Linked DNA regions of Thalassoglobus sp. JC818. The protein of the gene in region 1 interacts with the protein of each later gene in a pairwise test. Links are inferred from orthologs where the notes say so. Each region holds a gene or a part of one and is shown in the gene's direction. Other genes may lie near its edges.

Region 1 (15,253 bases):
CCGCGTCGGTTACGCGTGGCAATTGCATCTCGCCAGCTTTGAAGTTCGGCAGGGCGGAACCAAACTCGCCGATCCGAGTGTGCAGCCTGGCAACGGTTTTTACGACTTGCGTTTCGCAGAAAACGTCAACTGGGGATCTCCGATTGGATCAAATACTCCAGCACCGGAAGTCGAGATTGCTCTCACCTATCCGGATACGACTGTCGTTCGCGTTCAGTTGATCGGTCAGAATCGTACCTTCGGCCGCGGTGCCGTCGCTGTTTCGAGTCCCACAGCTATGACGATTTCTGCGGTTCAGGTCGGCGATGATCAAATTGCGTTTCGCACTCGTGAAGCTTATCTGGACGACCCAGTGACCGTCACAACTGCTCGGCCAGTTTCGATGGAGTCAATCGATGGTGAGCCAAATGCATCCTTCAGAGATGACGCGAGCTACGCTGACAGCAACACTGAGGAGAACAGCTACTAGAGCAAGTTGCTCTTTCCTGTGCACTCGTTGGCGCGGTCTCGCTCATTCGCAAGCTCTTCGGACCCTCTTGCTCGAGACTGAGAAGGCGGGATCTGATTGATCCCGCTCTTTTGACGCGATGGGCAAATCCCATCCTGGTCGATTGACTCAGCGGGCTGGCTTGGTTTCAATGGCTGTCCGTCAGTTGACGCAGCCGTCAATTGTGGTCAGGACACGACGCGCCGTCGGAACGCAGGAGAGTGACATGTTTGGGTTGTTCGGTGGAAAAGACTGGAACATTATCGCCGTAATCTTTGAACGGCGTGACTTGTACACAGTCAGCGGACAACGCGTGAAGGGTGGCGGAGCCGTGAAGGCCCGAGACGGCGCCAAGCGACATCCAAGGACCGTCTACTGGGCTGTCTTCGACCAGAAGGGCAGCTATCTCGAAGGCGGAGAAGGGGCTGGCTCGATCAACATCCCCGGAGATGTGCTTAAGAAGTTGAAAACGCAACTTGCCAAGAACGGAACGGTTCTCGGGATTCTTAAAGGTCTGGAGACCAAACAGGCGGACAAGTTGGCGAAACCTCTCGTCTGGGCTGGCTATCCTCCTCGCGAAATGCACGGACAAGATTAAGCGTTTCGCGGCGTTTCTTTGACTCTCTGGCCTGATATTGCATCGCAAATCTCGTCACGACTGTGTGAATTGCGCTCTTGAATAAGACGAACCGGAGAATTCCGGACGTGCGCCGCTTGTCGGTTCCACTTCAATCGACAACACTGGTGATTGATTGCCTTATTCAACACAAAGAAACGCAAAGTCGACCATGGAGATCATTCACTTCCCCCATCCAGCCCTGCGATTCCAGTCCGTCGACGTGCAGCGGATCGACAGTTCGTTGAGAAAAACAATTCAACGAATGTTCGAGCTGATGTACGAGGCGAATGGAATTGGTCTGGCTGCCAATCAGGTCGGGCTGCCTTTTCGTTTCTTTATTGTCAATCTCGCTGCGCGTCCTGACGAACCGGATGAAGAGCTCGTTTTCATCAATCCAGTCATCCGAAAACGTCGCGGAAATGTTGTTGGCGAGGAAGGGTGTTTGAGTCTGCCTGGATTGTTTGGGGACGTCACACGGTCGGAGCAAGTGACCATTGAAGCGTTTGATCTCTCCGGTCAAGGGTTCACGATGGACTTAAGTGAACTCCCAGCCCGTGTTGTTCAGCACGAGTCGGACCATCTCGACGGAGTCATGTTCACTGATCGAATGCGAGAAGAAGCAAACAGCGAAGAAGTGGACCTGATTCTTCCTAAATTTGAATCGAATTTCCGAGACGCTCAGCAGGCTGGTCATTTCCGCACAGATCAAGAACTTGAAGAGAGCCTCAAAGAGATGGCAGCCAGTGGAGGCGTTCCCGCAGGATTTGTGGAGACATCCGTCTATCGTCTGACTCCTCCGAAACTGGACTCCGAATAGCAACCAGCATGGGCATCGAAATTGAACGCAAGTTTCTGGTTGTCGGAGACTTTCGCACCGGGCGGTCGGTCCCGTTCAAACAAGGCTATCTGTCTCGTGATCCCGCGCGGACTGTGCGAGTGCGTATTGCCGGCGATCAGGCTTGGCTGACGGTCAAGTCTTTGACGAACGACACCACTCGGCAGGAATACGAGTACGAAATCCCTGTTGGCGACGCGGAAGAGATGTTGGCACTTTGTGATGGGCCGTTAATCGAGAAGTATCGCTGGTTTATCGACTTTGCGGGAATGGTCTGGGAAGTCGACGAGTTTCTGGGGGACAATTCAGGTCTGATCGTGGCAGAGATCGAACTCGACTCAGACGATCAGCCGTTTGAGAAGCCCCCTTGGCTCGGAGAAGAAGTGACCGGTGATCGCCGCTATCACAACTCCAGTCTAGTCAAAACGCCGTTCAAGGACTGGCCTCAGTAAATTCCACGGCGTGTTTCTGATCGCTGTCATTGAGTTTTTGAGGGTACTTCCGTTATTTTCCGCGTTGGGACTGATTTCAAAGTTATTCATCTTTTGTCAGAGAGAATCGGTAATGCCCGTACGAGGGGTGAGAGGCGCCATTACAGTTGAGACAAATTCCAAGGAAGAAATTCTGCAGGCAACGCGGGAACTTCTCGAACAGGTCATCGCGCGAAACGATTTGCAGGACTTCACGGAAATCGTTTCAGCCATCTTCACAACGACATCAGATCTGAATGCAGCCTTTCCGGCGGAATCGGCCCGCGAAATCGGAATGGGGGCTGTCCCACTTTTATGTGCTTCGGAAATCAACGTCGACGGTGCATTGCCGCGCGTGATTCGAATTCTTCTGCACGTGAATACCGAGAAGAAGCAAGCGGACATGGTTCATGTTTATCTGCGAGAAGCAATGAAGCTTCGCAAAGACATCACCAGCGCCCAATGAAGGACCGGAGAGAGTTTTCAATCGTTTGATTGAAAGTGACAGCCCGAACAATTCTTCAACGAAGCAGTAGAGAACTTTCGGAATTAGTCGGCGGGTGAAAGTGTCAGCTCTCAGGAGTTACCTGGCTGGTCTCCGTCCACAGATCAATCTTCGACTGAATACGTTCCGCGTCGCCAGAGTCCGGGTTCTGTTCCATAGCCCTTTGCAGGGTCTGAATCGCCAGGTCGCGGCGTCCTTCGCTTTCGAGTGTGATGGCCCATTGAATCTGAACGACGGGCAATGTCGGTGTGATTTGTCGCGCGTGATTCCATAACGTCACCGGGTTGGCCCAGACGTTGAGATAGTCGAGTGTGCGGAGCGTGTAGAGCCCACACAGCATGACTCCCAATGTCACTGCAATGGCTGGGGTTGGAATTCGACGCGCGAGTGAACTCGATTCAGTGCTGCGGATTTTCATCCAACAAACACCAGCGACATTGAAGACTCCCACAAAAAACGGGATGAGCGGCAAGTAGAGATAGCGATCGTTCATCAGAGTTGTGATCGGGAACAGGTTCAAGACTGGAAAGAGAAGGAACAGCCACGTGACGAAGCAGAAGAGCGGAACCGGATTCGAATGACGGGTGCGGAACGTCCAGACTCCGACGCCGACCCAGCCGATGACGGAAAGTGCAATCCAGTGAGCGATTCCGGTCGTGGCGGGATCGTAAAGAACACAGAGATTCGTCGGGTACAATGACATTCCGACATAACGCCAGAGAATCGTGGCATCAATCGCGAGAATCCAGAGCTTGCTGGCTCCAATGTGACCACGAACGCCGCCGACAATTGTCGTCTGGGCTGACATCGTCACGAGAATCAAAAGAACCGAAAAGAACATCGGAACGACTTGTTTCGCGAAGCTCTCCGCGAATGATCTTCGGGCGATCAGAACATCGTAGGCGATGACGATGGGAGGAACGACGACGGCTGAAGCTTTGCTTAGGAGGCCGAGAATCAGCCAAAGCGTTCCGAATCCTTCATCCCGGGATGTGCGATCGGGGCGAAGCCAGCATATAAAACTGGCGAGCATGAACGTTGCGGAAAGAAGTGACTTTCGGGATGAAACCCAAGCGACTGTTTCCACCTGAACGGGGTGTAACGCAAAAATCAGACTGACTGTCCAAGCGAGGAGTGAGCTTCCGGTCAGGCGTCGCAATAGGGCGTAGGCGAGAATTGCGTTAATGGCATGCAGAGCCAGATTCGTGAGGTGATAACCTCCCGACCACATTCCCCACAGCGTGTGCTCAATCAAGAACGTAAAGATCGTCAGCGGGGCGAAATTGCGAGCGACCGGTTCCGTCGCGATGCCGTAAAGCCCTTCAAAGCTCCATGACTGAATGAGCTCATTGTTGATGATGTACCAGGTGTCATCCCAGTTTAAGAATTCGAATCGGATCACCGGGGAGTAGACAGCGAAAATCCCGCAGAGTAATCCCAGCACTTCCCAGCGATTAAGTTTCAGCCAGCTCACGAGCGACTGCGTCGCACTGGGAGAATTGGTTGAATCGTTTTTGGAGGGTGTTGACTTAGTTTGGGCTGGGGTGAGACTCGGTTGCACGAGAACTGTCCTGATGGGGAGTGATCGATCGCGCAACCTTAGCCCGCAAATGATTGATGCCGAAAAGCAACGAATCGGAAATGGCGACTCAAGACGATCAGTTGACCGTTTCGATCAATTGTGACGATTGTTCGGACACGGGAAGCATGACTCGGATGAGTGTCCCACGACCGGTCTCGCTCTCGACTTCGATTTCGCCCCCGAAGACACCCATGCAATGTTTCACAATCGCCAGCCCGAGTCCCGTTCCTCCCATCCCCCGAGAACGCGCTTTGTCGACACGGTAGAAGCGTTCAAAAATTCGGGATTGATGCTCCTGAGGAATTCCGATTCCGTTGTCTTCCACCTCAACGATGGCTCTTCCGTCGTGGCAGAACCCGCGGACGGTCACTGTCCCCTGATCTGCTGTGTAATTGAGAGCATTGTTGATGAGATTGTCGAAAACGGTGCGAAGTCCTTCTCGATCTGCGACGACTGGGATTTCATCCGCAGGAGGATCGTATGTCAGACTGACGTTTCGAGAACGAGCGACAGCCTGGCGAGCGTCGACACAGCTTTCGAGAACTTCGGAGAGTGAAATCGTCTGCAACTGAAAAGCATCCGCCTGGGATTCGATTCTCGCCAGACGCAGCATGTCGTGAATGAGCGTTTGAAGTCGGCCCGCTTGCTCAAGAATCCGGTCCACGAACATCCGACTGTTTTCGACGTCTTCCAGACCGCCTTCGATTAGGGTGTCGGCGTATGCCTGAATTGCTGTGAGTGGTGTTTTCAACTCGTGGGAGACATTGGAGACGAATTCGCGACGCATTTTTTCGAGACGGCGAAGCTCCGTAACATCGTGGAGCACGATGAGAAGTCCCTGGCCGTCGTTGACTTCGATCGGAACAGCACTGATTCCGATGATGCTTTTCGTGCGAGGGTGTTCGAATTCGTTGCGGACAATGCCTTCGCTTTCGAATGCAATCTCGATGGTCGATTGCAAATCGGCGTTGCGGACAACTTCCCACAGGTTTCGACCTTCGATTGCCTTCCAGTCGCGGTCAAGGAGCTTTCCTGCTGACGAGTTTCCAAACGCGACCTTTCCGTCACAATCGATGAGCAAAACTCCTTCCGACATCGCTTGGAGAATAGACTGGTATCTGGCATCGCTCTTGCCAAGTTGAGCGTTTTTCTGGTGGAGCGAATTCGTCAGCTCGATGACTTCATCACTCAACTTCTGAAAGAGTGAAACTGTGGGCGATAGTGAGCCTGCGTTGAGGCTGGCCTGTGAAGCGGATGACTTGATCGAGTCTGTCGAAGTTGAGTTAGCCTGAAGGTTTCGCAGACCTTGTGAAAGTCGGCGGAATTCGGTTTCGAGTTCTTGTTGTTGTTTGCGTTCTGTTCGAACGAGGAGCCAGGCGGACAACGTGGACAACAGAATTGCTGTGGCAATCGTACCAATGGCAATTACGGAAGAGGCCAGCGCAGCGACGATCATCACTCCTACAGCAGGAAGAGCGACGAAAAGGAATACGCGCAGAATGTCGGACATTTTTTGCATCTCGATCCTTCTCCGCAAACAATACCAGCCACGGCATTCTTGCGTGGCACTCGCCTGAAGTCATGTCTTGCGTTGAAAGCTGTTTGATTTTGCAAATCGCTTTCAACACGTCCTTGAAATGCTCTCAAGCAGGTTGCTCATGCCAGTGCACTCGCTTGCGCGGTCTCACTCACAAAAAGCTGAGTATGCCATCGCGAGTCAGTGCAAACCAATTTGAAAACATTCAAAGAGTCAACAGTTGATCAATTCACGTCATCAATCACTTGAAGGAATCATATCCCATCCATGAAACTGCTCTCAATCGATTTGCTCAAGTTTGTGTTACCAGACGACTGCAAAAATTCGTTGAAACCCCGGTGAAGAAAACGTTTAGAGCAAGTTGCTCTTTCCTGTGCACTCGCTTGCACTGTTCCATGGTCAAATGGCTGGGCTTGCTCGTGCGAGATCGTGCGTACAAAATCAGAAAGTGCTCGAGTGAGCGTTGCTTTCGACTCCAAAGTTGCTCGAACTGCTGGTGAGACATCCCGTGAGAGTCTCCACTTCGATGAGTCAATCACCCGGAAAAAGAGATAAGAACACTCCATGTCATCTCAGCAAGTCAGTGACGATCCCAGTGCTCTCGCCAAGTTCGGACGGCTTGAAGTGGTGGCCAAACTCGTCGTCGAGGGGTTCATGATCGGCCAACACAAAAGCCCCTTCAAAGGCTCAAGTGTTGAGTTTATCGAGCATCGACAATACTACCCGGGAGACGAAGTTCGCCACATTGACTGGAGAGCATACGGAAAAACCGGAAAGTACTACATCAAAGAGTTTGAGGAGGAAACGAACCTCCGCTCATACGTGATCATGGACTGTTCTGGAAGCATGGGGTACGGCTCGAGCACGATTTCGAAGTTCGCCTACGGAACTCAACTCGCAGCATGTTTTACGTATTTGCTGCATCGGCAACGCGACGCTGTGGGCCTGACGACTTTCGACACCAAGATCCGCGATCGGATTGAACCGTCGACAAGTCCAAAAATCGTGCAGCACATCAATCAGCTTCTTGAATCGAGTAAAACCGGGAGCGAAACGAGCCTCTCTGCGGTGTTTGAGAAGTTGATTCCGACTCTTAAGCGGCGGAGTATCGTGATTCTGATCAGCGACTTCTTCGATGATCTCAAAGCATTGCGGACAGCTTTGAGTTCCTTTCAAAGACATCATCATGAAGTGCTTCTGTTTCAGATTCTGGCTCCCGAAGAGCGGGACTTCCCGTTCAGTAAGCCGACGCAGTTCCGCAACCTGGAAGACGTGCAAGACAAGCTGCTGGTCGACCCCCACCGATTGCGAACCATTTACATGGAACAGTTCGAGAAGTTTGAACAGGAACTGACCGATCTGAGCGCCCACACCGGATTTGATCTGCTGACGCTGACGACATCGGACCCGTATCACAAGGCTCTGGGCGCATATCTTTCGTCACGATCACGTCGCACACGGTAAGTCGTTTTTCAATTCGTGCCAAAAAATCAGGGCGACTCAAATTCAGGACTCAGATCGTCAGCCGATTCGGATTCCAACATCTCCAGTCTCTGCAAGATCCTTCGGGCTGCAGACTGAGACTGAGCAGGGAGGCTGGGAGAGTCGAGAAGGTCTCTGAGAAGATGTTGCTTTCCGCGGAGTGCATCAAAGTTGTCAAGCAGAGCTTCGTAGGCTGTGAGTCGAATACGGCGATTTTCGTTTCCCAATTCGACAGTTAGCACGCCGATGGCTTTTTCATTGCCGGATTGTTTTTGAAGCAATGCTTCTGCGGCCAAGACTCGGGTAAGTGGGTTCTCGGACGTGAACTGCTGTTCGAGAATTTCAATCAGAACCGGAGATGATCGAATCCTGCCGATGGCTCGGATAGCAAGCTTCTGAACTTCCGGATCGGGATCATCGATCAACTGATCGAGAGCCGAAATGCTCGCTCCACCGATGTTGCCCATCGCATCTGCAGCAGCTTCGCGAACTTCGCCAGCTTCATCGAAGAGAATGATGTCGACGAGAATGGAAATAGCGATTTCCGACTGCGGCCCGATCTCTCCAATGGTGGTCACAGCTGCCAGACGCAGAGGAGACCACGAAGAACGTGTCGCTTGAATCAAATCCGGCAAGGCCACAGCGGCGTCCGGTCCGAGGTACCAGAGAGCTTCCGATGCAGCCATTCGAAGTTGTTTGCCGGATGTTGAATCTGTGTCCGGTTGGGATCGTAAGACTCTGAGGAGAGTCGGGATTGCCTGCGGATGTTGACGTCCGACGCGTCCCAGCGTGTCCATCGCGTTGACGCGCACCTGAAAAGGCATTGCCTCGTTTAATACGATCGCGGCGATTGTTGGAGTCGCTTCTTCGGCGACGGTTTCAAACAAAGAGAGTGCCTTAAGCGCCCACAAGCGAGTTCCTAACTCGTTCTTTCCGGGATTCTCAACAAGCTGAATCAAATTGGGAACGACGCCTGCAGCCGGTTCACCCACGCGAGCGAGTGTCTGCGCAGCCATTCTGCGACTCGACTCCGGAGCTTCATCGTCGGTGACGATCGCATGCATTCCGCGGACGTACCGTTGATCGGCAAGCGTCGAGAAGTCGAGTGACTTCATGACATCATGCCATTCCTCGAGCGTCAGATGTCCGTACGTCTTTTCAGTGGGCTGTTGCGACGCTTCAACTCTTCCCGCAGACGGTGCGAAGAGGAAACTCATGCCAATACTAAGGCACAAAAAGTTGGCGACACATTTGCGACTGACTTGGTGCATCCGTTTCGACGTTCGGAGTTTCCACGTGGATTGCTCTATTACGGGATGATTCTCATGTCGCATGACTCGCTGCCAGCTGCCGGAAGGTATGCACTCTTGACGTAATCCATCACCATTCGGTCCGCGTTAAACCGCCAGCCCAACGTTCTGACAGCTCGCTTCATTTTGTTTATCCACTTCAACGGCAGATCGTCGTCGTTCCGCGTGTAATAGAGAGGGATGACTTCTTCCCTCAAGGTTTTCATCAGGAAGTCAGCATCTCGCTGGTCCTGAATCTCCTGATTCGCGTGAATCTGACCATCGCCGATGGCGAATCCGTTCAAGCCATCATACGCTTCAGCCCACCAGCCATCCAGAACGGAAAGATTGAGACCTCCATTCAAAACGACTTTCTGACCGCTCGTTCCGGACGCTTCGTAAGGGCGGCGAGGATTGTTCAACCAGACATCGACTCCCTGAACCAGACGTCGGCCAAGTTTCATGTCGTAGTCTTCGAGAAAGACGACTCGTCCCCGGAAGCGTTTCTCCTGAGTCATTTTGAAGATGCGCTGCATGATCTGTTTTCCCTGTTCATCGGCAGGGTGTGCTTTCCCGGCGAAGATGAATTGAACGGGACGATCATCATCGCAAACGAGTTGTTCGAACAACTCAAGGTCTCGCAGCACGAGATCGGCCCGTTTGTACGGGGCGAATCGACGCGCGAAACCGATGAGCAAGTGTTGCGGGTCGAGTGTCGACTGAGTCGCTTGAATTTGTTCGTCGCTTAGACCATTTCTTTTGGCTTGAACAAGCAGTCGATGGCGTGCGAAAAGGATCAGGCGATTCTTCAGCGACTGATGAGTTTCCCAAAGTTCGGTCGGACGAACTTTGTCAAACTTTGAGAAGACAATCGGATCACCGCTTCGTCGGGACCAGTTCTCAGGGAGAACTCGATCGTAGAATACTCGCATCGGCTGCGCGAGCCAGGTCGAGACGTGAACGCCGTTAGTGATATGACCAACGGGAACTTCTTCTTCGCTCCGCCACGGCCACAGGCTTTGCCACATTCGTCGACTGACGATGCCATGTAGATTGGAAACTCCGTTCGCTCTCCGCGCAGTTTTGAAAGCGAGGACTGTCATACAGAACGATTCGGAATGGTTCTGCGGATCGACTCTGCCCAGTGCCAGCAGATCGTTGTACTCGAGGCCGAGTGAATCGCGAATCGGCCCGAGATGTTCTTCTACGAGTTCCCCATCGAATCGGTCATGGCCAGCTGGAACGGGCGTGTGTGTTGTGAAGACTCCCGATGCTTGTGTTTCGCGATGAGCGTCGTGGAACGAGAGACCATCGTTAACCATGCGTGAGCGAATGATCTCAAGCCCAGCGAACGCTGAGTGACCTTCATTCATGTGAATGACGCGAGGGAGGATGCCCACCGCGTTGAGAGCTCGAACTCCGCCGATTCCAAGCAACAGCTCCTGGCGAATTCGCATGCGATGATCACCGCCATAAAGGCGGGAAGTCAGCTTGCGATCTTCGTCGTTGTTTTCGTCGATGTTCGTATCGAGCAGATAGAGAGGGATGCGGCCGACATCCATCTGCCAGACTTTGGCATGAATGACGCCGGTGCGCGTTTCGAGTTGAATGCGAAGTTCCGAACCATCCGGGTTGGAGACTTCATTCATCGGCAAGTCGGCAGGGTCGGCATGGATGTACTCTTCGCTTTGCCAGCCATCTTCTTTCACGACCTGTTTGAAATATCCCTCATTGTAAAACAGTCCGACTGCCACGAGAGGAATTCCGAGGTCTGAAGCACTCTTCAAGTGGTCACCGGCCAAAACTCCCAAACCACCGGAATAGATTCGGAACGATTCGTGAAGCCCAAATTCAGCTGAGAAGTAGGCGACCGGGCGAAATCCCAAAACGCCAGCATGAATGTCGCCCCAGGTGCTCGTCGAGGACATGTAGTCCTGCCAGTCTCGATAAGCAGCATTCACTCGCGAGTGCAGCATCTCTTCGCGGGCGCGTTCTTCGAGTCTCTCTGGCGGATACTCGCGAAGGAGAAGAATGGGGTTGTGAGAAAGTTCGCTCCAGCGAACTGGGTCGATTTCTCGAAAGATGGCGGTCACGTCAGGCTGCCAGCTCCACCACAAGTTCCCGGCCAGTTCACTGAGTTTGTCGTGGATATCTTTTTTGGGGGACATGACTCACACTTTCTCGATCAATCCAATGTGTAGACCACTCGAAATGCGCCATTCGAGGTGATGCATCATAAACAGTTTTCTGGAAAAGTAATCTGACTCGCTGACTTTGCATGTTCGCGATTAAGAAATTCTGAAGGTGTTCTGTATTCTTGTGGTTCTCCATGCACGACATGTCCGCGGAATTCGACTGGCTTGATTTCCTTGTTCGCACTTTTCGCTTCAATACGTCACAATTTTGAATCAACCCATGCTTATCAAGTGAACGTTGAAGCGTCGAAACGGTTGATGTGAATGCTTCAAACATTCATCGAGATTCAGATTGTATGTGACATCACGATCCGCTGATTATTGTTGAGCAGAACGAGAGAAAACGTTTAGAGATGGGGCAGTGATGTCCACGAAGTTAGACAAGTGAGAACAGCCACGGCATGATTGGTTTTGCAATTCGAAATCTTGCGAGTCGACCCATGCGGACGCTGCTCTCTGTCTTAGGGCTGGCAGTCGCGATTGGCGGAATGGTCGGGCTGTTTTCAATCGCCGGCGGGTTGGACGCCATTGTTCGGCGGACTTTCGAGCAGATTCCAGGGCTTCTTGTTCAACAGGCGGGCGCTCCGATTCCGCTGTTCTCAAGCCTTCCGGCTCATTGGGCTGACGATCTGAAAGAATTGCCAGGAGTCAGGACCGTGGACTCTCAAGCTTACTTCCGTGTGAATCAACTGGACGGTGAAGTGATCATCAATCCTCCTCGACTCGCGGTGGGAGTGGATATTGCCTCGAATCTTCGACTTGAACGTGGAGCGTATCGAGAGAATATGCTTGATGGTCGCTTTCTCGATCTTACAGATGTTGGAAACAATCACTGCCTGATCAGTCGGGAAATCGCAGACCAGCTGGCCAAAGGTGTCGGTGAAAAGTTCTCGTTGAACGGGAGCGAGTTTGAGGTCGTTGGAATCTACTCCACCGGCTCGGTGCTCTTGGACGTCAACATTCTGATGAGTCTTGAAACCTGCCGCACGGTGGGACGCATCAGCCCGGACACGGTGGCCTGCTTTTATGTCGAGAGCAACGGAACGCAGACAGACGAAGAACTGAAACGCTCGATCGACGAGATACTGGCTGGGCGTTCTCTCGCAGAAGGAGGCAACTCCGGCGGGACGGGACTGGGCAATCTGTATCGCGCTCTCGAGCAAACACTCTCCGGTCAATCACAGAAGTCCGGCGAACCGGAATCGGGCAGCGAACAATCCCCGGTCGAGATTCGGACAGCCGACGACTGGGGGACCCGCGTTCGTGAATTCAGTCAAGACCTCAATTTGTTTCTGACGATCATGACAGCGATCGGTGTGTCGATCGCCACACTCAGTATCGTGAACACCATGATGATGAGTGTCTCCGAGCGAACAACAGAGTTTGGAGTCCTGAGAGCGAATGGCTGGTCACAGGCAAACATCGTCCAACTGATGACGATCGAAAGTGGATTGATCGGGTTGTTGGGAGGAGCTTTGGGAGCCTTCTGCGGTTGGCTCGGTACGTTGATCGTCAACGGTCTTTGGCCCGACCGGTTGCAATTGCATGCCGGGCTGGGGCTGCTCGTGTCGAGCATCGTGTTCAGCATCATCCTCGGGTTGATTGGTGGACTCTTCCCAGCTTGGTCAGCTGCGAAACTTTCTCCGATGCAGTCGATTCGAAGAGGAGGAGCCTGACAGTGAATCGATCGGTTCCAACAATCTTAATGATGAGACGGCAAACAAGTGCTCGAAGGAGTTCGCTCGTATGATTGCTCTGAGAGGGGTCAACAAGTCCTATGCAAGTGCAGCGACGACCGTTCATGTTCTGCATGATTTGGAACTGGAAATCCCGCACGGGGAATTTGCGTTCATCCTCGGACCATCGGGCAGCGGGAAGAGTACGCTTCTGTATTTGCTGGGAGGACTTGAACAAACGACGTCCGGCGAGATTTCGATCGACGGAAACTCATTGAGTGAAATGTCCTCTTCTGCGATGAATCAGCTGCGGCGGGATGAAATCGGTTTCATCTTTCAGAGTTTCAATCTCCTTCGCACCCTCGATTGCCTTGATAATGTTCTCGTGCCGTTTCTTCCGACCGGACAAGCTTACAAGTATCGTTCAGCAGCAAGGCAGTTACTGATCGACGTGGGCCTCGGCGATCGCATTCATCATCGCCCCAGTGAACTCTCCGGCGGCGAACAGCAACGTGTGGCGATTGCTCGCGCTCTTCTGAAGAAACCGAAGCTGATTCTTGCGGACGAGCCAACCGGAGAACTGGATTCTGAAACCGGCGAGCGAATCTTCTCGATGCTTCGTGACTTGAATCAGAATGAGGGAGTGACCGTCGTGACGGTGACTCATGACCACCGCTACCTGCGTGAGAATGATCGTATCTTCAGAATGGAAGACGGCAGACTTGTGAACTCTTCGAATTGAAGGGCTTTTCGAGCATTTTGGGGTTGGTGTGCACAGGAAATGGCAACCTGCTCTAAAACAGCTCTTCCACGAGTTCCTGCTGGGCGGGCGGAGCCAGAAACTCAGAGACGATGTTCGGATACTCTGCCGCGAGATCCTGAAGCTCTGCGGAATCATCTGGGAGATGGAACAATTTCATCTGATTCTCCCCGGGAAGTACGATGACTTTCCAAGGGCCTCGACGGGCAGCTTGTCCGCCATCCGAATTTCGCCAGTAGAAAAATCGTTGGTCTCCGATGCTCTGATTTCGAAGCGCTGGCAGCAGTGACTGTCCAGAAAGCTCGTTCGGTCGACGTCGCGCAGCTCCGATTTCAGCAACGGTGGGAAGCAAGTCGACGACGGAGCAGGGGGAGGAGTTTTGTGATCCGCGTGCGACATTTGTTCCCCAGAAGACAATCATCGGCGTTCGCAGATTTCCTTCGTTCAGCCCGCTGACTGTGGATGTCAATCTCCCGACGGACTCGTATTCGTGCTGCTCGGTCTCGCTGTTAGATGTGATTCCAGCGACGATCAGGCACGTCCTTCCGGAGAATCCAGTTTCGTTGAGCGAATCAACAATTTCGCCAATCGAGCAATTGTACTCGATGAGCATCTCTTCGCGGTCAAGTCCTGCGAGTGTCGGCAGTGCGATGTGAACAAACAGGGGGCGTGTCGATTTCTTTCGTTGATCAAAAAAAGCGATCGATTCGTCGGTCAGGATTTCGATTCCGTTGATCCTCGATTGCTGTTCAACTTCAACGTTTTTGTTCGAGACGATCTCCGCTCGTGTCAGCTGAGTGAAGAGTGCATCCGGAAACTCGGGGATCATGCTGTTTGCAGATGCGAATCCGGTCCACTGGTCAAACCCGGACTCCAAGGGATGTTGTTCAAACGGCCAGACACCGATTAAAGTTGTGTCGTACCCAGACTGCCAGATCGTCTCGGCGAGATTCATTTCATTTGAATACCCTGAGCTGTCGGCGGAAAATCGTCCGGCAAGTAGTTCTGAGCGCGACGCTGAGTAATTCTCGGAGGTGACATAGCAGTCGGTGAGCAGCATGCCACTGTTCCGAATCCCAGCCAGTCGCGGCATTCTCTCGACTTCTGAAAAGTGAAGCGTCGGCAGTGTGACGAGAACCAGATTCGGACTCTGCTGTGCCCGCCCGATTCGCACTTGTCGATTGGCATTGGCGATCGCGCGGCGGTTCGAGAGGCGGATATCTCGGAGATCCTGCTCAGCCTGTTGAAGTTGCTGAATCAAGCCGTCTCGAACATCTTCGTCCTCATAGACGGGACTTCCCTCGACGAGGCTCTTCAAGCTGTCGATGAAACCAGTTCCACTCTCATCAGCTTCTGGGGGAGTGTTTTCTTGTGCAGCAGCGACGGGATATGAGTCACCGAAAACTGTTGGTGCATCTTCCCTGTAAGAGACGTCGCTTTCGTTTTGAGCTGACTGCAGCGGCAACTTGGCTTGTGGATGATCAGAGAGTTCACCTCCGCATCCGAAGATCCAAAGTAGAGACCAGCAGTAGAACAAGCGGTTCATGAGTTGCTCGGAGTCAGTATGGGCGTTGCGGACATTTGAAGTCTGACAACACTATGTCGCCGAAGAAGTCGAGCCGTTGTGACTTGCCGGGAACGCAAGGAAATCGCCCTGTTCATTCCGAACAATCAGTTCGAAAGTCACTCACCGTAGAGAAGATCTTCGAGGTTGGGAATCTGGTCCGTATCAGGAAGCCAGTCCGTTTCAGTCAGTGGAGCAGGTGGATAAGTGGTGGCGTACATCTCCTCGTAAACTTCGTCAAAGACCTCGGTC
Region 2 (15,270 bases), on another replicon or contig:
CATCAGACTGCGGAACCGGTCGATCTTCGATTTCAAACAACGGTTCTCCGGACTCCCGATTGAAGAGGTAAACAAATCCCGTCTTCGTTACCTGTGCGACTGCCGGAATTTGTTTTCCATCGTGAGTGACTGTGACGAGATTTGGATAGACGGGGAGATCATGATCCCACAGATCGTGACGCAACGTTTGAAAGTGCCACTTCAGTTCTCCACTGAAAGCATCGAGCGCGATCGTTGAGTTCGCGTACAAGTTTTCTCCGTGGCGATCTCCTCCGTAGAAGTCGAAAGCAGCTGAGCCCAAGCCTGCGAAGACGAGATTCCTCTCGGTGTCCACGCTCAATCCGCCCCAGGCGTTCGCCCCTCCTCGGTACTTCCACGAATCCCCTTCCCAAGTCTCGTGTCCTTTTTCTCCGGGACGCGGAACGGTATGAAATCTCCACAGCTGACGACCGGTTCGAACGTCGAATGCTCGAATGTCCCCCGGCGCAGCGATGCTCGGCCCTTCTCCATTCGAGACACCGAGAAAAACGATGTCTCCACAAACAGCCGGTGCCGAAGTCGGACCGTAGGCCATTTTAGAAAGGTCCTCTTCAAAGTCTTCTCGAAGATCTTTGATTCCGTTCTCTCCAAACCCGGGATCGAGTTTTCCCGTTTTGGAATCGATTGAGAATAACCTTCCGTCAGACGTGCCATGTAGGATTCGTCGCTCTCCACCAGGCTTCTGGTCACTCCACCAGGCCAAACCTCGATTCACTCCACCCGACGCAAGCGGGCCAGCAGGAGCATGACTTTCGAATGGATCGAACTCCCAAAGTTGCTCGCCTGTTTCTGCATTCAATGCAACGACTCTCAGGTAACCCGTCGAGAGATACATCACTCCATCGATGATGAGTGGAGTGCATTCGATCGTCTTCTTTCGCTCGCGATCAAGTTCTCCCGTGTGGTAGACCCATGCCACTTCAAGCTGGTCAACGTTCTCGCGATTGATCTGCGAAAGAGTCGAGTACCTCTGACAACCGCGGTCACCACCGACCGTTTCCCAGTTCGCGCCCGATGGTAGATCTCCGAAAAGATCCACTGGCCTCGCTGCAAGCATCGCCACGACTGACATCACTATCAAGATAGAGCGCATGTCTGATTCACCCGATCGGTATTGAAATGATTCCTGCATCCACTGACAGAAAGGGGCCTCTCCGAGTTTCTGACCAGTTCTGTCAGTCTGAACATCATCGAGTGTCACAGCCTGTCACATCAATTCAGCCAGCAGCACGTTCGCTGAAAAACCGGAAATCGATAAGCTCTCACATCAACCGAAACGCGAAGTCTCAATTTGAAATCAGAGACTTCCTCTTACCACTCAACGATCTCTCTGCAGCCCGTTGATCGAAAGATCTCACCGAGCGATCACGCTGAGTCGATGGCGTCAGTTTGCATGGTCGGAATAGTTGTGTGATGATAAGGCGCACGATGCTTCATTGACGTCTGACACCTTTGACAGAAAGCGCCTCATGAGAATTCTTCTAAAGAGCCTGTTCGTGGCTGTCCTGCTCTGTGCAGCCTCTCGAACTTCAGAGTCAGCCGATCAATGGAATGTGCTCTTCATCGCAGCGGATGATCTCAATTGCAGCCTCGGGTGTTACGGAAACCAGGACGTCTCATCGCCACATCTCGACCGTCTCGCTTCGAGCGGAACACTCTTCGAGAACGCTTATTGCCAGCAAGCAGTGTGCAATCCTTCGCGAGCCTCGTTGATGTCCGGACTTCGACCTGACACCATTTCCGTCTACGATCTTCGCACGGACTTCCGCACCGCCCAGCCTGATGCTGTGACCATCCCACAACGATTCAAAAACAATGGGTACTTCACGCGCTGCATCGGGAAAATGTTTCACAACATGGGAGACCTTGACGATGAACCATCCTGGTCGGTCCCTTCGATGCTGAATGCAGGACGACATTCTGACACTTACGCAATCATCCCCGAAGGGAAGAAACCGGGATCAAAGCTGGGAGCTCACGAAAGCGAAGACCTTCCGGATGAAACTTATCGCGACGGAAAAATCGCTGACCTAGCCTGTCAACAACTGAGAGAGTTTTCCGATGAGCCATTCTTTCTGGCTGTCGGTTTCTGGCGTCCGCATCTTCCGTTTCTTGCACCGAAGAAATATTGGGATCGGTACCAGCGAGACAGCCTCACTCTCCCCGATCGTTTCGCTCCACCCAGTAATGTTCCCGAGATTGCGCTTCACGATTCACGAGAACTCAAAGGCTACGGTCCTGATCCTCAGAACATGTCCGCCGAAGAACGCCGTTTACTTTGGCACGGTTATTACGCAAGCATCAGCTATCTTGATGATCAAGTCGGCAAGCTGTTGAAGACACTCGAAGAAACTGGGCTGCGAGATAAGACGATCGTCGTCTTCTGGTCCGATCACGGATTCCATTTGGGGCAACACAGCTTGTGGTGTAAGACGTCGTGCTTTGAGTTGGACGCTCGAGTTCCGCTGTTGATCTCCGCCCCGGGTTTTCCTGAAGACAATCGCACGAGCTCTGTAGTCGAACTGATTGACCTCAGCCCGACTCTCGCTGAGCTGTGTGGGCTTCCGGATGTTGACATCGAAGGCGAAAGCCTTGTTCCTATGATGAAAGATCCTTCAACATCGGTGAAGAAGGTCGCGATCACGCAACATCCTCGTCCGGCTTACTTTAAAGCAGTTCCCGAACAGATGGGTTACTCTGTCACCGATGGAAGATTCCGCTACACCGAATGGCGTGACTGGAGAACCGGAAACGTCACAGCGACTGAACTCTATGACCACGAAAAAGACCCGAATGAGATGGAGAATCTCATCGGGTCCAATCAATATTCAGAAGCCGTTGAACAGCTCAGAAATGAACTTGTTCAGGTCGCCCCGAACGAACCTCACGAGTGACGCTCTTCCGGCTTAAATTTTTGAAACGAACAGGTCGAGATAGATCACGAATATCATCAGACCCAGGACGAATGCCATTCCAAAGTAAGTGGCGGTTGCAACAACCATCTCGCTGGGCTTTTTCCGTGTGACAGCTTCCCAAATGAGAAAGACCATGTGACCGCCATCGAGCACTGGAATCGGCAGGAAGTTGATCACAGCCAGGTTCACACTGATCAGTCCGAGAAAACGCAGGAAGTCCCCAATCCCCAAATCCGCGAACCCATAGGCCAGCTTGGCGATATTGATCGGACCGCTTAACCCCTTAGGAGAGATATCCCCGGTCAACAACCCGCGGAGGGTCAGGTAAATGTCTTCGATAGAGGTAATGGTGTAACGTCCTGCCATTGCGAATGCGTTTTGAACGCTGTCTGCCTTGAGAGTAATCAAATTCTGGTTCAAACGAAGTCCGCGTGTCGTCGGAAGATACCAGTCTTCGACGACCTTCGGAGTCACTTCAACAACCCGGTGTTCGTTCGAATCTTCGGGCGAACTGACCGTGAGTTCCACGATTCGCGAGCGAGTGTATTCTTGAATCGTCCAGAACGCGTAAGCCCAGTTCTTGTCTTGGATCGGAATCTCGAACCGCGTGTCCGTTCGGGCATCCTGCTCCGTTCCGGGAGCTCTAATGAGAGTCACTTTGTGAATGGTATCGCGTGGTTTGATTCCCTGACCAGCTGCGGGACCATCTTCATCGACTGAGAAAACATTCGGAACGAGATGAAAAGCGACACCAATGCTCGGAACAGAAAGGGGAGCCCCTTCTGATAATGGTGGTTCTGCCCACGGAGCCCGGTCGCTTGGAGTCAGAGTCAACACGAGTTCCTGAGGCGCCCCTCCGGAAACTTCGCGGGAAATGGTCACTTCCACCTCTTCGCCGGCATGCTCGGAGAAGTATTCTGTGAGTCGAACAGGATCGATATCGTGGCCGACGTCCAGACCGTCGACTTTGGCGATGAGATCGCCCTTCTTCAGACCGGCTTCAGCAGCAGCGGAGCCAAGCTGAATGGCTTCGATTTTTCCCATCCCCATGCGAAGTCCCAAACCGAGAAACTGTTCAGCTGGCAAGTTGACCTGGACTTCTTTAGTGTCGCCACCTTCACTCTTGCGTTTGACTGTCAGCCCCAACGCCTCGTCTGCTTTCTCATTGAGAATCTTGTCGAGCTCGCTGAACTCTTTGATCACGACTCCGTCAACGGCTGAGATAATGTCCCCCGGCTCAAACTCTGCTCGAGAAGCAGCGGTTCCCGGGAAGACATAGGGAATCGCTTTCGGATCAGGAACGGGAAGAACCTCGAGGCTGCGAGCCTGACCAATTCCGATTTGACGGACGATTCCGTTCGCTGATGGTTCAAGCTCGATGTCGAACGTTTCTCCATCCGAGTGAAAACCTTCCAAGCGAATCGGTCCACGAGAAAGAGCAGTTCCGCGCAACAGGTCTTCAAAGTTAGACACCTGTCGTCCGTTGATCGCAGTAATTGTGTCCCCGGAACGAATTCCGTGTTGCCATCCCGGCATTCCAACTTGCACGTGCCCAATCACACGATCAGTTGTTTCAACGCCGCTGTTAAATGCGATTGCGAAGAACAGAAACCCGGTGATGATGTTCATGATCACCCCGGCGGAAATAATTGCCATCCGCTGCGGGACTGTCTTTGACGTATAGGATCGGGGATCAGCACTGATCTGATCGTCAGTCATTTGCCCCGGGTCCATGTCATCCTGTCCGAGCATTTTGACGTAGCCCCCGAAAGGAGCCCAGCCCAGCCAGTATTCGGTCTCACCCCACTTTTTGGCGAGGATTGGCTGACCGAATCCGATACTGAAGCGTTCCACGTAAACTCCGCACCACTTCGCAACGAGGAAGTGGCCGAGCTCGTGGAAGAAGATCACCAGACCAAGTCCGGCGGCAGCGATAAAGATGTTTAGCAGTGCCGAGACGCTAAAGAGTGCGAGTGTGGCGGCGACGACGGTATCCAATTCAAAGCCTCCTGGCGCGCCCAATGATCGAGTTCGAGCAACTCATCCAACTCCGGCTGGCTGTCGAAATCGTGGGCATTCAGAATCTCGCGACAGAGTCGCGGGATGTCGGTAAAAGTCAGTGTTTCAGAAAGAAAACGTTCGACAGCCACTTCGTTGGCAGCATTCAAAACTGCTCCGGAAGTTCCGCCGCGCTCAGCAACCTCAAATCCTAACGATAACGCCGGGAATCGTTCGAGATCAGGGGGTTGAAAATCAAGTGAAAATGTTTCCGATAAATCCAGTTTCGGACTGGCACCAGCCACTCGTGCGGGCCAGGTAATGGCATATTGTATCGGCAATTTCATATCTGGGGGAGATAATTGTGCGATGACCGAGCCATCCACAAACTCTACCATCGAGTGGACGACCGACTGAGGATGTACGACAACGTCAATCTGTTCAGAAGGCAGGCCGAATAACCACCGTGCTTCAATCACTTCCAGAGCTTTGTTCATCATCGTCGCAGAATCGACAGTGATTTTCCGACCCATTTCCCAGGTTGGATGACTCAGAGCATCGGCACAAGTGACCTGCGCCAGTTGCTCTCGAGACCACGTGCGGAATGGTCCTCCACTGGCCGTGAGAATGATTCGCGACACCTCTTCCGCCCGGCCGGACTGAAGTGACTGAAAGATCGCAGAGTGTTCGCTGTCGACGGGAATCAGCGTCGCGCCGGTTTCGGCAGCTTTGTCGGTCACCAGTTTCCCAGCGACAACCAGTGTTTCTTTATTGGCCAGCCCGATCGTTTTTCCCGCCTCGATCGCAGCCCAAGTTCCACGCAGCCCCGCTGCTCCCACAATGCCGGTGATGACGACCTCAGCATCCGAGTGAGCAATGGCGTTTGCGAGGCAATCTTCCCCGAATTCGACGTTCACTTGAGGGGGAAAAGCGTTGCCGGGGATCGAATTTCGGTCAATTCCGGTCAGCACGACCGTGCGCGGCAGGAATTCTGCAGCTTGCTCTGCCACCAGTTGCCACTGAGTGTGAGCGGACAGTAATTCCACCGACATTTCATCCCGATGGGCGCGCACTACATCGAGACAACTGGTTCCAATCGAACCGGTTGCCCCCAATACGGCGATCCGCTTGATATGATCTGACACTGGATAATTCTCTTAAGTTTTAGCGATTGTAGAGGTTCCGGCTTCATGACCGCAAGACCGGAGTCGCTGGGGTTTCCGCGACCTCACAGCCTGAGCGAACGGAATTCGCAGCACTATCGTTTCTCAACAGAAGGGATTGATCGCGAACAATTTGCAGAGGCCACTTGTCCCGGTCTATGATGTTCGCTCTCGTCGCGAAAATGCGACCACTCTAATATTCCATCCTTCAAAAGCTAAGTAGCTGCAAGTCGAGGTTGATCCGTGTTTCAAAATGTTGCCATTGTGGGCGCCACCGGTGCCGTCGGTCAGATCATGAGGCAATTGCTGGAAGAACGGAAATTTCCTGCAGCGACGTTTCGCTTCATCGCTTCGGCGCGTTCGGCGGGTCAGCAGATCACATTTCGTGGCCAAAAGTACACCATCGAAGAACTGACCAAAGACTGCTTTGCCGGATCAGATCTGGTGATCGCTTCGACTCCGGACGACATTGCCGCTGAGTATTTGCCTGCCGCCGTCGAAGCAGGCTGCCGCGTCATCGACGAATCCGGATACTGGCGCATGAAAGACGGAGTCGCGCTCGTCATTCCGGAAGTGAACCCGCAAGCTGCTCTCGACGCCACCGGCATCATCGCCAGCCCGAACTGCTCAACGACCCAGATGGTCGTGGCTTTGAAACCACTTCACGATGCTGCAGTCGTCAAACGGGTGATCGTCAGCACTTATCAGGCAACCAGTGGAGCAGGAGTTCAGGGAACAAGCGATCTGTTCGACGGGTCCAAGTCGTACCTCTCCGGGGATGACTACTCGTATAAAGCCTTCGCACATCCCATCGCCTTCAACTGCATCCCTCAAATCGGAAGCGAGAAGGCAGACGGGTATACCAGTGAAGAGCTGAAGATGGTCTATGAGACCCGCAAAATCCTCGGGGATGAATCAATCCAAGTGAACCCCACATGCGTCCGCGTGCCAGTTGCCAACTGTCACAGCGAGTCGATCACAGTCGAAACAGAAGAGCCGCTCACTCCCGGTGAAGCACGCGAACTGTTCGAATCGTTTCCAGGAATTCAGGTCGTCGACAACCTGCAGAGCGGACAATACCCACTGCCCAGCACTTGCGATGGCTCAGACGACGTCTTCATCGGACGAATCCGTAAGGACATCTCGCATCCGAATGGAATCAGTTTCTGGTGCGTCAGCGACAACTTGCGAAAAGGGGCCGCGACGAATGCTGTTCAGATCGCGGAACTGTTGGCAAAGCATCTGTAAACGCGATCACTCAGCCCCGGACGGCTCACCGATGGTGACATGCCTCTCCCAAGAGGAATCGGTCTCCGGAAAATCGCTCCGAAAGTGCACACCACGGCTTTCGGTGCGAGCCCGGGCTGACTCGATCATCAGTCGGCCGACCAACAGCATGTTCTGCAGTTCCCAACCTTCGACGGTTTGAAACTCTCGCAGCGAGACGTAGCGGTCCCAAAACTCGACCTGCTCCGCAGCTGCTTTCAGTCCTTCTTCATCGCGGCGAATTCCAACATTTCGCCACATGATCGAGCCGAGAGAGTTGCGTAAGTCGGTGAGGTTGAGCAAATCCTGTTCTTCGATCACCTTTGGCCCCGGTGACGAAACTGGAGGAGCCGAAAAGCTGTCCGGGATTTTCAGGGCTGCTTCCGAGGCCCCTCGACCAGCGTGAATTCCGTAGTACAGACCTTCCAGCAAGCTGTTGGAGGCAAGTCGATTGGCCCCATGAAGTCCGCTGGATGTTGCTTCACCGGCAGCCCACAATCCGGGCAGCGTGGTGGCCCCGGTTAAGTCGACCGTCAATCCGCCGATCATGTAATGGGCTCCCGGTCGGACGGGGATTCGGTCGTGTGTCAGATCGAGACCGAACTCGCGGCACATCTCCAGAATGTTCGGGAAACGTTCGTTGATCTTTTCTTTCGGAAGGTGTGTCAAATCGAGGTAAACGCACGGATGCCGAGTCAGTTCCATCTGATCTGTAATTGCCCGGCTGACGACATCACGCGGAGCGAGTTCCATACGCTCGTCGTAATTCCCCATAAACCGATCACCATTCACATCGACCAGATATCCCCCTTCCCCTCGAGCCGCTTCGGTGATCAAGTGACGTGAACTTCCGGCGATGTAAAGCACCGTGGGATGAAATTGCATCATCTCCATATCTCGCAGCTCCGCCCCCGCCCGGTAGGCGATTGCGTGTCCGTCAGCCGTCGCGATATCCGGGTTGGTCGTTTCCCGATACAAACGCCCTGCTCCACCCGTCGCAAGAATCGTTTGCTTCGCCCAGACGAAGGTCTTTCCGTGATGAGGATTCCAGACCAGCGCCCCGCGACAACTCCCCTCGTGAGTCAATAGGTCGATCGAGAAGGTCTTCTCCCAGATCTCCGTCCATCCCGCACCGCGAACGGTATCAATGAGAGCCCGCATCACCTCTTTGCCAGTGGCGTCACCCAGAGCATGAGCGACTCGCGGATGACTGTGGCCCCCTTCAGTCGTGAGCGCGATTGAACCATCTTTCCGATCGAATTGCGCTCCGAACGAGACAAGCTCTCGAATGCGCTCAGGAGCTTCTTCGACAATTTCCCGCACGACTTCGGGATCGCATAAACCCGCCCCTGCTTTAATCGTGTCCTCGACGTGATTGCTCAATTCGTCTGAAGGGTCCAGAACTCCAGCAATCCCTCCCTGAGCCCAAGAACTGTTCGATGCAGACACCACATCTTTGGTCACCATCACCACGCGCAAACGCGGATCAATTTCCAGCGCAGCACGAACTCCGGCAATGCCTGTTCCGATGACCAGGACGTCGACGAACATATGCGGGATCCGTTTCGGGTCGAACCGCACGAGATACCGTTGACGCGGAGTATAGCTCAAGTCAGGCATGTCTATTTCTATGAATCAATTGAGAGATTGATCATGCAACGTTAACGACTCCGCAACCTCCTCACCAATCAATGTTGTCGGAGTCAGCTCACAATCCCGTTCGTTCCGATCCCCACATCTCGCGAACTCCTCGCTTGGGAACACCACGACCATCGGCATCGCGACGCAATTATGTCTATGTTTTTCCCAACTCCTGTGAGCGTTTGGTCGCTGCCTCGACGGCATTCATCAGTGTCCCTCGCAAACATCCTTGTTCGAGTTGATGCAGCCCCGAAATTGTCGTTCCACCGGGACTGGTCACCGCATCTTTCAACTGACCCGGATGCTGACCACTTTCCAGGACCATTTTCGCAGCCCCCAGCAATGTTTGTGCTGCCAGTTGCGTCGCGGTCGCACGCGGTAAACCAGCGAGAACTCCTCCGTCGCTGAGTGCCTCGATGATTTCAAAAACATAGGCAGGCCCGCTGCCTGACAATCCGGTCACCGCATCGAGCAAGTGCTCAGCGACCGGCAGTGCAATTCCAACCGTAGAAAGCAGTTCTTCCACAAGCTTTAAGTCTTCTTTGGTGGCCGTAGAACCGGCGGCATATCCCGAAGCACCTTCCCCAACGAGACAGGGCGTGTTCGGCATCACTCGAATGTGTCGACTCTTTGGCAGCGTCGCTTCAAAACGCTCCAGCCGCGCTCCGGCAATGATGGAAACGAAGAGATGTTCCGACGTGGACGAATCGGCAAGCTCTTCCAAAAGCCCTGACAGAACCTGAGGTTTCACCGCCAACAGAACGACCTCCGAGGACTCAAGCACCTCACGATTACTGTCGGTCGTCGGGATTTCCGTCTGTTCCGTGAACGACTTCCGGGCAGCTTCGTAAGGGTCACTGGCGAGCATCGTCTCAGGCTGAGCCAACCCGGAACGAATCCATCCGGCCGCAAGCGCCGTCGCCATCTTCCCCGCACCAATTAATCCGATTCGCTTCTGATTCATCAACTTTTCCGTCCAGGAATCTCGATCGTCGCTTCAACTTCTACTTTGCAAACGTCGCAACCTCTCAGAATAGCAAGAGTGACAGACTCGCGCCCAGATGCTGAGGAAGCGGAACACATCTGAACAAGTTGATGTAACGAGCCTAAGAATGTTATACTCTTGGTAGCTGTGGGCAGTTCTTAGAAAGCAGTGAAGGAGTTTCCCCATGGGGCACTGTTGGTTTCTTATCTTCACTTTGGTCGCATCGCCTTCATCTCCCGGTTCTCCTCTTGAGGTGGAACATTTTCATTTTGACGGAGACATCAAACTCTCAGCTGTTTCTACCGACACATTCGAGATGAGAGTGTTTCGCGTGGACAAAGATTCCTCGATCCCTCACTCAGTCGGGATCTACTCCTACCAACCCGGCGGAACAGACAAGTGGGCGAGCACGGATTACGTCAGGTGGGAATGTGCCGCGAGACTTATACCGCTTCCCCACGGAACAACAGAAGTTTTCGGCGACATCTATCTCGTGAACGATGGCCTGATGATCTTCATCCGCCGCATCGATTGGAAACAGATGGACTAAGAACTCTTGTTCCCCACGATCAACTTTTGCTGGCAACTCGGTTGATGAAACGACTTTTCCACGGAAGGAGCCGCAGATGAACCGAACCATCCCTCGTCGACCGATTCCGATCCTCACTCACAACCGGTTCGGAATTTCGATGGTTGAAGTTCTCGTTTCGATCGCGATTGTCGGAATTCTATTCGCCATTTCGGTTCAGGCGGTTCAATCCGCTCGGGCTGTGGCCCGGAAGTCGCAGTGCGCAAACAATCTTCGCCAGATCGGAATCGCACTGACGGGTGCTGCTGAACAGGATGGATTGTTTCCGACAGATCGTTACTGTTTTGTGAAGCTGATGCCCTTCCTCGACATGCAGGAGGCCTATGACGCTCATCGCAACATGACACTCAGGCCTCCGCTTAATGTGCCCTGGATGGAGTGCCCAGAAGAAGGAAATCACGCTCCAGGAATTGCACAGCCCAGCTACATGGTCAATGACGGAAGTCGATTTCGGCGAAAGCCACCGGGACATTCCTCGGACAATCAACAAAACGGGTTTCGCTCTGCAAATCGAGAAGGGACCCGTCCGAGTGAATTCAGCGACGGACTTTCGAACACCGCTGCATTCTCCGAACGTATCCACACCCCCCAGGTCCTTTACGTCGCCGATTCTCCGGTCGCTCCGCAGCATTACCTGTGGTACACCGAGCAGCGATTCCTCGAACCCGGAACAGAATCCCAGGCCATTGAGCAGTGTCGATCACATCGGACATCTCCGGATCCGGTCTCGGATTCTTTGCACAAAGTGGGCCTTGAACTGAATGACCCGGGCTATGACCATTTCCTCCCCCCGAATCAAATCGGCTGCTACAACGGCCCGAACGATTTCGAATTCCAGGCCTGGCACTCTCTGATTCCCCCGACAAGCCATCATGCAGGCGGAGTCAATGTGCTGTTCGCTGACGGGGCGGTCCACTTTATTCACTCGGGAATCTCCACTGACCCGTGGCACGCAATGGGAAGCAGGGATGCCAATGACCTCGTCACGTTCTAAATCGCTCTTTTTGATTGCCCCTCTGTTGTGTGCGGCTGGCTTCTTTTTTCACGGCTGCGAGCAACCGGAAGTTGAAGACCCGACCGAAAATCCGGTTGTGGACGTTCGGACAATATGGCGACGGGACACCGGAGAGACCATTTCTGACCATATCACGATCGCGAATGATGAAGAGTTCGTACTCATCATCGAACTGCATCCTAAACCGGATCGTCCGCACGAGTACGAGGGACAGACAATTACGAACCCCCGATCATGGCCGGTCAGCATTATCGCTCATCAAATAGAAGGTCCGAAGAAACGTGGCGATTTGATTCTCGGCACCATTCCGCTCGACTACCCGGATGAGGAAGGGATCGTCGTTCACTCAATCGGACGATATGCCCCGCGCTCGGAATCGATGAAATTGCATGTTGAGGATGTCGACAAGGATTTTGACGAGGACGTTATCCCACACTGGTTAGTGTTTCATTCCGCTCACGGAATCCCCGGAGAATACGAATACCAAATTCTGGCTTTCCCTGCTTACCAGCAAGTCACAGCGACAGCGTGGGATCCTAAACAGCCCGTTCTCGTGAAACGACTGTTTGTCACGATCACTCCGTCCGAAAACGAGGATTCGGAGGATTCAGATCCACCAAAAAACCAACACCTCCCATCACACTTAAAACCGATTCGGAATAACTGACGTCGGTGCCGCAGATCGGGCGAGAACGCTGGAAAACCGAGACTTCTTGGGAAATCCAGCGCCTCGGTCGACTTGACCATCGCCCGCGCGGGAGTTACAGTTCGCGATTCCTCGGTGGGTCAGGGGTGTTTTGCGCGTCAGTCGATTGAGATTCTGATGCCGACAAGCTCACTGAAAACGACATCATTATTCCCCAAACGACTGCACGATTTCAGATTGTGAATTGATCTATGCCTACGATTAACCAGCTCGTTCGAAAACCTCGCAGAAAGCAGACGTCCAAGTCGAAGACTCCACTGCTTGAGGGATGCCCGCAAAAGCGTGGTGTCTGTCTGCAAGTGCGAACCATGACTCCTAAGAAGCCGAACTCGGCTCTGCGGAAGATTGCCCGTGTTCGCCTGTCGAACGGAAAAGAGCTGACCGCCTACATTCCCGGCGAAGGTCACAATCTGCAGGAACACTCCATCGTGCTCGTCCGTGGCGGTCGTGTTCGCGACTTGCCGGGGGTTCGATACAAAGTCATTCGCGGTGTGCTCGATACCCTGGGTGTCGACGGACGTCGCCAGGCACGCAGCCGCTACGGGGCAAAGCGTCCTAAATAGTGCTCATAAGCTGTTCACAGCTTGAAAACATGATGATTCATCACGCGTGCCGGCAGGCTGAAGTGCGTGATTCCAAAGATATTCCAATATTGTTTTTGATTCAGTTAACAGGTCGAAACGTCCATGGCCAAACGGTTTACAGCCAGTAAAACACAGCTGATCGGAGATCCGAGATACGGTTCGAAGCTCGTCTCCAAGTTCGTCAACTGCCTGATGCATGACGGGAAAAAGAGCATTGCCCTCGGTGTGTTCTACGATGCCATGGACGAAATCAGCAAACGTCTGCCGGAAGAAGAGCCTGTCGAGGTCTTCAATCAGGCAGTTGAAAACGTCAAGCCACACATCGAAGTCCGGTCCAAGCGCGTCGGGGGAGCCACCTATCAGGTTCCAACTCCCGTGAGTGCGAAGCGCCAGCAGACTCTGTCGATCCGGTGGATTCTTGAAGCTGCTCGTGGACGCAAGGGCCGCCCAATCGCTCAATCGCTGGCAGACGAATTCGTCTCTGCATTCAAGCGAGAAGGCGTTTCGATCACCAAGCGTGAAAACGTTCACCGTATGGCAGAAGCGAACAAAGCGTTCTCTCACTTCGCCTGGTAAACGCTGTAGAATCACTTCGCCTGCCATTCATGTCATTTGAATGAGCAGGCTTTTTTTATGCTTGGGGAAACTTCTCACTTCATTCAAACCAGATACTTGATCAGCTATGCCAGGCCCCATTGAAAAACTTCGAAACATCGGGATCGTGGCGCACATTGATGCCGGAAAGACGACCACGACAGAGCGCATTCTGTATTACGCAGGTGCCACTCACCGTATGGGGAACGTCGACGACGGAAACACCGAGACCGACTTCGATCCGGAAGAAGCCAAACGCGGAATTACGATCTATTCCGCAGCTGTGACCTGTCGCTGGAAAGATTGCACGATCAATCTGATCGACACTCCCGGTCACGTCGACTTTACAGCCGAGGTGCAGCGAAGCCTTCGCGTCCTCGATGGAGCTGTCGTTGTTTTCAGTGCAGTCGAAGGTGTCGAAGCACAGAGTGAAACGGTCTGGCGACAAGCTGACGAGTACAAAGTCCCGCGTCTTTGCTTCATCAATAAGATGGATCGCATCGGGGCAAACTTCGAGAACGTTCTGGGCCAAATTCGGAAACGCCTCGGCGGCAATCCGCTTCCGCTCTATCTCCCGATCGGTTCTGAGCACGACTTCCTCGGCATCGTCGATCTGATCGGCCGCAAAGCTCTTTACTTCGACTCGGAGTCTCAAGGAAAGAATATCACCGAAGGTGAGATTCCCGACGATCTTAAGGACCAGGCAGCAGAGTTTCGACAGAAGCTGGTCGAAACCATCGCCGAACGCGACGAATCTGCGATGGAAACCTACTTCGAAGAAGGGGACCTCCCGGAAGAAACGATTCACAAACTGTTGCGAGAAGCGACTCTTGCTGGTGAAATTCAGCCAACGTTTACCGGGTCTGCTCTCGATTTCGTCGGCGTTCAGCCAATTCTGGACGGAGTCAATCGCTATCTCCCCAGTCCGCTCGACGTTCCCCCTGTTCGCGGGATCAATCCAAAGCCCAAGAAAAACGAGTCGACGGAAATCACCCGTGGACCTTCAAACGATGAGCCGCTGGCCGCGTTGATCTTTAAGATCGTCGCTGACAAGCACGCGGACTTGTGCTTCGTCCGGGTATATTCGGGTGTCTTGAAATCCGGAACACGTTTGCTGAATCCTCGCACCGGAAAGAAGGAATTCTGCAGCCAGATCTGGCACATTCAGGCGGATCAGCGAGAGAAAATCGAGATCGATCTCGTCGAAGCGGGGGACATCTGCGGAGTCATCGGCCCCAAAGACATCGTGACCGGCGACACATTGTGTCCGACGACCGACCCGATTCTGTTGGAGTCGATCCACTTTCCGGAAACGGTCATCTCGATGGCGGTCGAGCCAGACACGAGTGCTGACAAGAAGAAGCTGGAAGACGCACTGGTTCGGCTGGGTCGTCAAGATCCAACGTTCAAAGCCCAAATCAGCGAAGACACCGGGCAGACGATCATCAGCGGGATGGGCGAGCTTCACCTTGAAGTCCTGAAGGAGCGAATGCATCGAGATTTCAATCTCAATGTCCGCGTTCACAAGCCGCGCGTCTCCTATCGGGAAACGGTCAAACATCCAGCTGAAGCGCATGAAGAATTCAACCGCAGCAATCAGGGTGAATCGCACTTTGCGAGCGTAACGGTCAGCGTGGAGCCATTTGAAGGCGAGAGCCCGATCCTTGTCACGTCACGTGTTCCGGTCGGATCGATTCCAGCAGAGTACGAAAAGATCGCTCGGGAAGCGGTGTTCGAATCGGCTCAATCGGGTGGAGTGCTCGGCTATCCATTGA

What was found.
Region 2: the proteins of def (region 1) and AB1L42_RS05455 interact in binary tests that used the Escherichia coli proteins (3 or more experiments, as listed by UniProt). The link is inferred for Thalassoglobus sp. JC818 from one-to-one orthologs.

What each region holds. Positions count from the first base shown.
Region 1 is NZ_JBFEFI010000007.1:65,652-80,904, forward strand. What follows is about bases 280-3,099. They hold def (peptide deformylase), read left to right. Parts: upstream 280-1,275; coding sequence 1,276-1,923; downstream 1,924-3,099. Other genes in these bases: AB1L42_RS18160 (hypothetical protein), read left to right, coding at 280-469; AB1L42_RS18165 (hypothetical protein), read left to right, coding at 714-1,085; AB1L42_RS18175 (CYTH domain-containing protein), read left to right, coding at 1,932-2,393; aroH (chorismate mutase), read left to right, coding at 2,506-2,877; AB1L42_RS18185 (hypothetical protein), read right to left, coding at 2,981-3,099. Outside these bases: more of AB1L42_RS18160, read left to right, coding at 1-279; more of AB1L42_RS18185, read right to left, coding at 3,100-4,390; AB1L42_RS18190 (ATP-binding protein), read right to left, coding at 4,575-6,017; AB1L42_RS18195 (DUF58 domain-containing protein), read left to right, coding at 6,600-7,499; AB1L42_RS18200 (HEAT repeat domain-containing protein), read right to left, coding at 7,526-8,734; glgP (alpha-glucan family phosphorylase), read right to left, coding at 8,827-10,974; AB1L42_RS18210 (ABC transporter permease), read left to right, coding at 11,442-12,677; AB1L42_RS18215 (ABC transporter ATP-binding protein), read left to right, coding at 12,748-13,419; AB1L42_RS18220 (sulfatase-like hydrolase/transferase), read right to left, coding at 13,472-14,983; AB1L42_RS18225 (hypothetical protein), read right to left, coding at 15,121-15,253. UniProt on the Escherichia coli protein: Removes the formyl group from the N-terminal Met of newly synthesized proteins. Requires at least a dipeptide for an efficient rate of reaction. N-terminal L-methionine is a prerequisite for activity but the enzyme has broad specificity at other positions.
Region 2 is NZ_JBFEFI010000002.1:247,780-263,049, reverse strand. What follows is about bases 5,524-8,360. They hold AB1L42_RS05455 (aspartate-semialdehyde dehydrogenase), read left to right. Parts: upstream 5,524-6,358; coding sequence 6,359-7,363; downstream 7,364-8,360. Other genes in these bases: nadB (L-aspartate oxidase), read right to left, coding at 7,370-8,360; AB1L42_RS05460 (1-deoxy-D-xylulose-5-phosphate reductoisomerase), read right to left, coding at 5,524-6,097. Outside these bases: AB1L42_RS05475 (pyrroloquinoline quinone-dependent dehydrogenase), read right to left, coding at 1-1,132; AB1L42_RS05470 (sulfatase), read left to right, coding at 1,509-2,933; AB1L42_RS05465 (site-2 protease family protein), read right to left, coding at 2,946-4,952; more of AB1L42_RS05460, read right to left, coding at 4,898-5,523; more of nadB, read right to left, coding at 8,361-9,001; proC (pyrroline-5-carboxylate reductase), read right to left, coding at 9,177-9,986; AB1L42_RS05440 (hypothetical protein), read left to right, coding at 10,192-10,557; AB1L42_RS05435 (DUF1559 domain-containing protein), read left to right, coding at 10,634-11,590; AB1L42_RS05430 (hypothetical protein), read left to right, coding at 11,571-12,278; rpsL (30S ribosomal protein S12), read left to right, coding at 12,509-12,880; rpsG (30S ribosomal protein S7), read left to right, coding at 13,004-13,477; fusA (elongation factor G), read left to right, coding at 13,584-15,270.